Solidesulfovibrio fructosivorans JJ]: one gene and its partner. The protein of the gene in region 2 interacts with the protein of the main gene of each other region in a pairwise test. Links are inferred from orthologs where the notes say so. Each region holds a gene or a part of one and is shown on either strand. Other genes may lie near its edges.

Region 1 (4,167 bases), on a different replicon or contig from region 2:
TTAAAGGGGGGTGACCAACACTTCAAAAGGCTCTGGAAAGCTCTTCCTCCACCCCTTTCGCCCCGCAGGGGCGACGGCGTGGTGGCGGCGGAATTTGCCGGGACGAGCCTGCCGCGCAAGCGGCGGCAGCGTCCCGGCAAATTCCGCCGCCATCTTCCACTCTCCGGCCTCCGGCCGGCCAGCCCACCTCCGCCCGCCAGAGCATACCGGACGGGGGGTCCGGGGGGCGCGCTCGCCTCCCGGCGGGTCCGGGCAGAGCCCGGTCCTCTCCCCTGCCGCCTTCCCTGCCGTCTCCCTTGCCGCGCGCTACCGCACGGCAGCCGGCCGGGCCGGCACCATGCCGTGCTCGAAATCGTCCAGTTCGCGGCGCAGTTCCGGGCAGCGCCGGACGCCATAGCCCGGCCCCAGGCGCAGCCGGCAGACGGCTTTGGGCAGGCTCAGCACGAGATGCACGGAGCACTGGCCGGGGTAGCGGCGCAGGATGTCGCCGAGAGGGTCCAGGGGCACGGGCTTTTCCTCGGGACAGGCCACAAAAATTTCCACGGGCTCGTCGCTGCCGCCGATGATCTTGGACAGGGGATCGATGCGCACGGCCTGCAACTTGATGAGCGGCTTGGCTTCGCCTTCGGTCTGTTCGGTCTGACCGATCTTGGCCGTGATGAAAAGCGGCGCGTCGGCGGCCAGGTTTTCGCGGCAAAGGGCGTAGCAATCGGAGAAGACGACGACCTCGGCCTCGCCGCCGAGATGATCCTCAAGCTTGCAGAAGGCCATTTTCTGGCCTTTCTTGGTGATGATTTCCTTGGTGGTCACGCAGATGCAGGGGACCTTGACCTCGACGCCGGGTTCGAGGCCGGCGCACTGGGACAGGGTGGTGACGCGCATGGAGCGCAGGTCGCGCTCGTAGGCCAGGAGCGGATGGCTGGTGAGGTAGAAGCCGAGGGCTTCCTTCTCGTAGGCCATCATCTCCTCGTGGAGCCATTCGGGCAGCTCGGCCTCGGGGCAGGAAAGGCCCAGGCCCACAGTGGGCTTGGGCTTGTCGGGCACGAGCTCCATGAGCGACAGCCGGCCTTCGCTCTTTTCGGCCGCCCGCCGCTGGCCCACGGCCGCCGCCTGGTCGAGGCCGGCGAAAAGCCCGGCCCGGGTGCAGCCGAAGCCGTCGCAGGCCCCGCATTTGATGAGGTACTCGATGACGCGCTTGGTGACCTTGCGCATGTTCACGCGGCTGGTGAGGTCGAGCAGCGAGCTGAAGGGGCCGTCCTTTTCGCGCTCGGCCGCGATTTCGAGCACCGCGTCGCGGCCGATGTTTTTGACGGCGGCCAGGCCGTAGAGGATCTTGTTGTCCTTGACGGAAAAGTGCGGCAGGCCGGCGTTGACGTCCGGGGGACACAGCTCGATGTCGCCCGCGCGGCAGGCGGCGATATATTGCAGGAGCTTGTCCTGATTTTCCATGTCCGAGGTCATCAGGGCCGCCATGAAGGCCACGGGGTAATGGGCCTTCAAGTAGGCGGTCTGGTAGGAAATCTGGGCGTAGGCGGCGCTGTGGGACTTGTTGAAGCCGTACTCCGCGAACTTCTCCATCAAGTCGAAGATTTCGTTGGCTTTCTTGGCGTCGATCTTGTTTTGGGCGCAGCCCTCCACGAAGATGCCGCGCTGCCGGGACATTTCCTCGGCGTTTTTCTTGCCCATGGCGCGCCGCAGCAGGTCGCCGCCGCCAAGCGAATAGTTGGCCAGCACCTGGGCGATCTTCATGACCTGTTCCTGGTAGACGATGACGCCGTAGGTGGACCTCAGCGTCTCCTCCAGGAGCGGATGCGGATACTCGACCGGGTCGAGGCCGTGCTTGCGGCGGATGAACAGCTCGACCATGCCGGACCCGAGCGGTCCCGGGCGGTACAGGGCGAGCATGGCGATCAGGTCTTCAAAGCAGTTGGGTTTGAGCATGCGCAGGTATTTGCGCATGCCCTGGCTTTCCACCTGGAAGATGCCGTCGGTGTCGCCCCGGGCGAAGAGTTCGTAGGTGGCCGGGTCGGTCATGGGCAGGGTTTCGAAGTCGGGCGGCTCCTCCCCCATCTCGCGGATGATTTTCAGCGCGTCGTCGATGACCGTGATGGTTTTGAGCCCCAGGAAGTCGAACTTGACCAGTCCGGACTTCTCCACGCGCTTCATGTCCCACTGGGTCACGGTTTCATTGTTTTTTCCCTTATAGAGCGGCACGTACTCGGTCATGGCCTTGTCGGACACGACCACGCCGGCGGCATGGGTGGAGGCGTGGCGGGCCAGGCCTTCCAGGCGGCGGGAAATATCGATGAGGTGGGCAATGCGCGGATCGGTGCGGACAAGGGTCTTGAGTTCCGGCTCGAGTTCCAGCGCCTTGTCGATGGTCATCTTGAGGTCTTCGGGAATGAGCTTGGCGATGCGGTCGGTCTCGCCGAAGGTCATGCCGAGGGCCCGGCCCACGTCGCGCACCACGCCCTTGGCCTTCATGGTGCCGAAGGTGGTGATCTGGGCCACGGCGTCCGCGCCGTAATGCTCGGTGACGTAGCGGATCACCTCGTGGCGGCGGCGTTCGCAGAAGTCCACGTCGATATCGGGCATGCTCACGCGCTCGATATTGAGGAAGCGCTCGAAGAAGAGGTCGTAGGGCATTGGATCGAGGTTGGTGATCCGCAGCGAATAGGCGACCAGGGACCCGGCCGCCGAGCCGCGCCCCGGCCCGACGGGGATGTCGTGGTCCTTGGCCCAGTTGATGAAGTCCTGGACGATGAGGAAGTAGCCCGGGAAGCCCATTTTCGTGATGACGCCGAGTTCAAGCTCCAGGCGCTCCCAGTACTGCTTCGGGTCCGCCTCCGGCATCTTGGCCAGGCGCTTTTTGAGGCCCTCCCGGGCCATGTCGCTCATGACGTCGTCAAGGGACTTGCCGGGCGGAGCCTTGTAGACCGGAAAATGGTAGCCGTCGAAATCGAGCTTCACGTCGATGCGGTCGGCGATCTCGCAGGTGTTGGCCAGGGCCTGGGGCACATCCTTGAAGGCCTCGGCCATCTCCTCGGGGGAACGATAGTAGAGGTCGTTGGAGGTGAACCGCATGCGCTTGACGTCGTCCACGCAGGCGGCGGTCTGGATGCACAGCAGGATGTCGTGGGCCTCGGCGTCGTCGGCGTGGAGGTAGTGGCAGTCGTTGGTGGCGACAAGCGGCAGCTTGAGGTCGTCGGAAAGCTCGATGAGGAAATTGTTGACCGTGGTCTGTTCGGGAATGCCGTTGTCCTGGATCTCCAGGTAGAATCGGTCCGGAAACAGGGCCGCGTACTCCCTGGCCGTGGCCACGGCCGCGTCCCGGCTCTCCCGCAAAAGCTTCTGGTTGATCTCGCCCTTGAGGCAGGCGGACAGGGCGATAAGCCCCTCGCCGTACTGGCCGAGCAGTTCCTTGTCCACGCGGGGCTTGTAGTGAAAGCCCTCGAGGTGGCCTTTTGAAACGAGCTTGAGCAGGTTGTGGTAGCCGGTCATGTCCTTGGCCAAAAGCACAAGGTGGTAACCGGCGTCGCGGGGGGAGCGGGCGTCCTTTTTGCGCCGGTCCTCCTTGGCCACGTAGACCTCGCAGCCGATGATGGGCTTGAGGTCCGCCTTCTTGGCGTAGTCGTAGAACATCAACGCGCCGTGAAGGTTGCCGTGGTCGGTGATGGCCGCGGCCGGGCAGCCGAAGCCCTTGGCGGTCTTAACGAGGTCGCCGATGCGGATGGCCCCGTCGAGGAGGCTGTATTCGGTATGGCAGTGCAGATGGACGAAATCGGACATGGTCGCTTTTGGGGGTAAGAATCTTCGGGCGCGGGACACCCCGCCCCAAGGCGGTATAGCGCACCCGCGCGCGTCTGGAAACGGCCTGGAAATGACTCCTGAAACCGGGCCGGCTAGCCCCAGCTTTGGATCTCGATCATGTTACCCTCGGGATCGCGCATGTAGCGGAAGGTGAGCTTGCCCACGCCCGGCACCTCGCGCGAAGCCAGTTCCCCGACGGCAGAACCGCCGGCGTCGAGCATCTCGCGGGCCTTGGCCGCCACATCGTCCACGAGGAAGGCGATATGGGCGAATCCCGGCGTATTGGCGTTCACCTCGAGGCGATCGCCCAGGGCGTCGTAGGAAAATATCTCGAGCGTGGGACCGGTGTCGCCATGC
Region 2 (3,468 bases):
GGTTTCGGCCCGGCCGCGCGGCCATTCGAGCAGGGTCATGGCCACCTTGAGTGCCGACTTGGGGCCGAGCCCAGGCAGGCGGGCGAGCTGTTCGACCAACTCCACCAGCGGCGCGGGCAATGTCGTCTGTACTGCCATTGTTGCGTTCTATCCGATGCTCTCGGTGAGGCAGCGTCCCGGGTTGACCGTCGGGGGCACAGTGTTTTCCGTTAAGGTCGACGCCGCGTTTTCGTTGGATTTCATCGGGGTTCGTCCGGATTCGTTCATGCGGCTGGCTGGTCGTTCGCCCCATACCAAAAGGCAATTCCCGGCTTCGGTTCGGGATATGCGCCAATGGCGAAATATCCTTCATACAACAGCAACACTTTGTCTTTATGAGAGAAAAATCTTCCACCATTTCCGAAAAAATGCCAGAAGCCTTTCATCCCTTACCGAATCCGCTTCCAACCCCTATTGAAAGTTTTTGAAGGGGGGCCAGGGGGAAACTTTTTGAAAAAAGTTTCCCCCTGGCCGCCGGAGGCGCCTCTAGAAAAGTCCCGGCATCTTGATGCCGCCGGTAAGCTGGCCCATTTCCTCTTCCATCATGGCCTTGGCCTTCTTGAGGCCGTCGTTGACGGCGGCGAGCACCAGGTCCTGGAGCATCTCCACGTCATTCGGGTCCACGACGGTCTTGTCGATGGCGATGGACTTGAGCTCATTGGCCCCGGACACCACCGCCGTGACCATGCCGCCGCCGGCCGATCCCTCGATGGTGCGTTCTTGAAGCTCTTCTTGAAGTTTCGCCATTTTCTTTTGCATTACCTGGGCTTGGCGCACCAGCTCGTTCATTCCCTTCATGGTGAACCTTCCTTGTGTCCCGCTGTCAGCGGGGCTTGCGTTCGATGATCTCGGCGTCGAAATCGGAAACAGCCTGACGCACTTCGGGCCGGCTGTCGATATAGGCGCTGAGCGTTTCGCCGGACATACGGCCCGTGTCTGGCTCGGCCGTATCCACGCGCACGGCGACGCCGGGGCCGAAATATTGGGCGGCCAGGGCATCGAGCTGGCGCAGTTTGTCCGGATGGCTGAGCTGGCTGCGATGAAAGGCGTTGGTGCAGAGGATGCGCACCTGGCCGGGTTCGGGGTCCGGGACAAATTCGCCGCGCGCCTGCTTGAGCCCGGAGATTTCACCGCTTTTCATGGCAAAACGCTTGAATCCGTCCCAGTTTCGGGGCCCGGACGGGGCAGCGGTCGCACTCTGGGGGGGAGCCGGATGTTCGGCCACGGCGGCATGGCCGGCGGCGGACGGCGATTGCCTCGCGGCATAACCTCCCTGCCCGTGGGGTGGCGGCGCTGCGGTTCCGGTCGAAGCGCCTGGAGCGGGCGTGGACGGCGACGGCGCGAAACGACGCGGCGCGGGGCGGGACGAGCCCTGGGGATGGCCCCCATGCGACTGCGCTCCGTAGGGCGTCCCCGGCCCGGCCGGAGACCGGGGGGAAGTCCCGCTTGCGGGCGCGCCGCCCGGAGCGGACCCGGCCGAACGCTCCGGCGGGACGGAACAGGAGGCAAGATTTTGCAGGGGGAGCAGGTTCGGCAGATAGGCCATGTTGAGCAGCAGCAGTTCCAGGGACAGGGCCGGCTCCAGGCTGGTCAGCACCCGGCGCTGGCCTTCCAGCGTCATCTGCCAACAGGCGTGGATGTGGGCCGCGTCGAATTTGCCGGCCCAATCGAGCCAAAGCCCGCTGTCCTCGGCCGGCAGATCGACCACGGACAGTCCTTTTTGCCCGGCCTGGCGCAATAAAAACAGATTGCGCCACATGCCAGCCAACTCCCGCAGAAAAAAACCGATGTCCAGGCCCTTCTCCAGCACTTGGCGCAACAACTCCACCACGGCCGGGCCGTCCTGGGCGTGGATGGCTTCGATCAGCCCGAAAAAAATGTCCTGACCGGCCAGCCCCAGCACCCCTCGGGCATCGGCTTCGGTCAGTTCCGCCCCGCCAAGGGCCAGCACCTGCCCCAGAAGCGACATGGAATCGCGTACGCTGCCCGCGCCGCGCCGGGCGATGAGGCTTACGGCCGTGGATTCGTAATGGATGGCCTCGCGGTCGAGCACGCCGGCCAGATGGACCTCGAGCTCGGGCTGGGCCAGGCGCTTGAACAGGAAATGCTGGCAACGGCTGATGATGGTGGCCGGAAATTTGTGGGCCTCTGTGGTGGCCAGGATGAAGGTGACCCGGGCGGGCGGCTCCTCCAAGGTCTTTAAAAGCGCGTTAAAGGCCGCCGTGGACAGCATGTGGGCTTCATCGATGATGAAGACCTTGTAGCGGCTCTGGAGCGGCGCGTAGCCCACGTCTTCCTTGAGCTTGCGGGCGTCCTCCACCTTGCCGTGGGTGGCGGCGTCGATCTCGATGACGTCCGGGGAAACGCCGGCCGTGATCTGACGGCACTGGGAACAGACGTTGCAGGGTTCGGCCGTGGGCGCGCTCTCGCAGTTGAGCGCCTTGGCCAGCACGCGGGCGAGCGTCGTCTTGCCCACGCCGCGCGTGCCGCTGAAAAGGTAGGCCGGCGCGATCTTGTCCTCGGCCGCGGCCCGGGACAGGATGCGCTTGATGGCGTCCTGGCCGGCGACGTCGGCGAAACGCTGGGGCCTGTATTTGGCGGTAAGACTGGTGGTGCTCATGAAGGGTATCCGGGCGGCCCCGCTTTTGGGGACCGCCCGGGTGTAGTACTACAGACCGTACTTGTACAGCCAGTCGGCATGGGCCGGATTTTCGCCCTTGACGACCTTGAAGAAGGCCGTCTGGAGCGCCTTGGCCACCGGACCGGCATGGCCTTCGCCGATGACGCGGCGGTCGACGGCCCGGATAGGGGTCAGTTCGGCGGCCGTTCCGGTGAAGAAGACTTCGTCGGCCACGTAGACCTCGTCGCGGGTGAAGAACTGCTCCACCACCTCGTAGCCGAGTTCGCGAGCCACGGTAAGGACGCTGTCGCGGGTGATGCCGGCCAGGACCGTGGTCAGGGGCGGCGTTTTGATGACGCCGTCCTTGACGATGAAGATATTCTCGCCCGAGCCCTCGGCCACATAGCCGGCGGCGTCGAGCATCATGGCCTCGTCGAACCCGTCGGCCAGGGCTTCCATCTTGGCCAGCACCGAGTTGACGTAGTTGCCGGCGGCCTTGGCCTTGGTCATCATGGAGTTGACGTGGTAGCGGGTGTAGCTCGAGGTGCGGATGCTGATGCCCTTTTCCAAGGCTTCCGCGCCGAGGTAGGCCCCCCACGGCCACACGGCAATGGACAGCCGGATGGGGTTGTCGGCGGGATTGACGCCCATGGAGCCGAAACCGACGAACACCAGCGGCCGGATGTAACCGGCGGCCATCTTGTTGGCCTTGAGGGTTTCCACGCAGGCGGCGGCTACCTGTTCTTGGGTGAAAGGAATGGTCAGTCCCAGGATCTTGGCGGACCCGAACAGCCGGGCCGTGTGTTCCT

What was found.
Region 1: the proteins of dnaX (region 2) and dnaE interact in binary tests that used the Escherichia coli proteins (3 or more experiments, as listed by UniProt). The link is inferred for Solidesulfovibrio fructosivorans JJ] from one-to-one orthologs.

The regions. Positions count from the first base shown.
Region 1 is NZ_AECZ01000025.1:66-4,232, forward strand. What follows is about bases 107-4,167. They hold dnaE (DNA polymerase III subunit alpha), read right to left. Parts: upstream 3,790-4,167; coding sequence 307-3,789; downstream 107-306. Other genes in these bases: DESFRDRAFT_RS15355 (VOC family protein), read right to left, coding at 3,903-4,167. UniProt on the Escherichia coli protein: DNA polymerase III is a complex, multichain enzyme responsible for most of the replicative synthesis in bacteria. This DNA polymerase also exhibits 3' to 5' exonuclease activity. The alpha chain is the DNA polymerase catalytic subunit.
Region 2 is NZ_AECZ01000001.1:10,246-13,713, reverse strand. The notes cover bases 262-3,216. They hold dnaX (DNA polymerase III subunit gamma/tau), read right to left. Parts: upstream 2,660-3,216; coding sequence 863-2,659; downstream 262-862. Other genes in these bases: DESFRDRAFT_RS00040 (branched-chain amino acid transaminase), read right to left, coding at 2,708-3,216; DESFRDRAFT_RS00050 (YbaB/EbfC family nucleoid-associated protein), read right to left, coding at 526-837; DESFRDRAFT_RS22440 (hypothetical protein), read right to left, coding at 264-425. In the rest of the region: recombination mediator RecR, read right to left, coding at 1-138; more of DESFRDRAFT_RS00040, read right to left, coding at 3,217-3,468. UniProt on the Escherichia coli protein: Part of the beta sliding clamp loading complex, which hydrolyzes ATP to load the beta clamp onto primed DNA to form the DNA replication pre-initiation complex.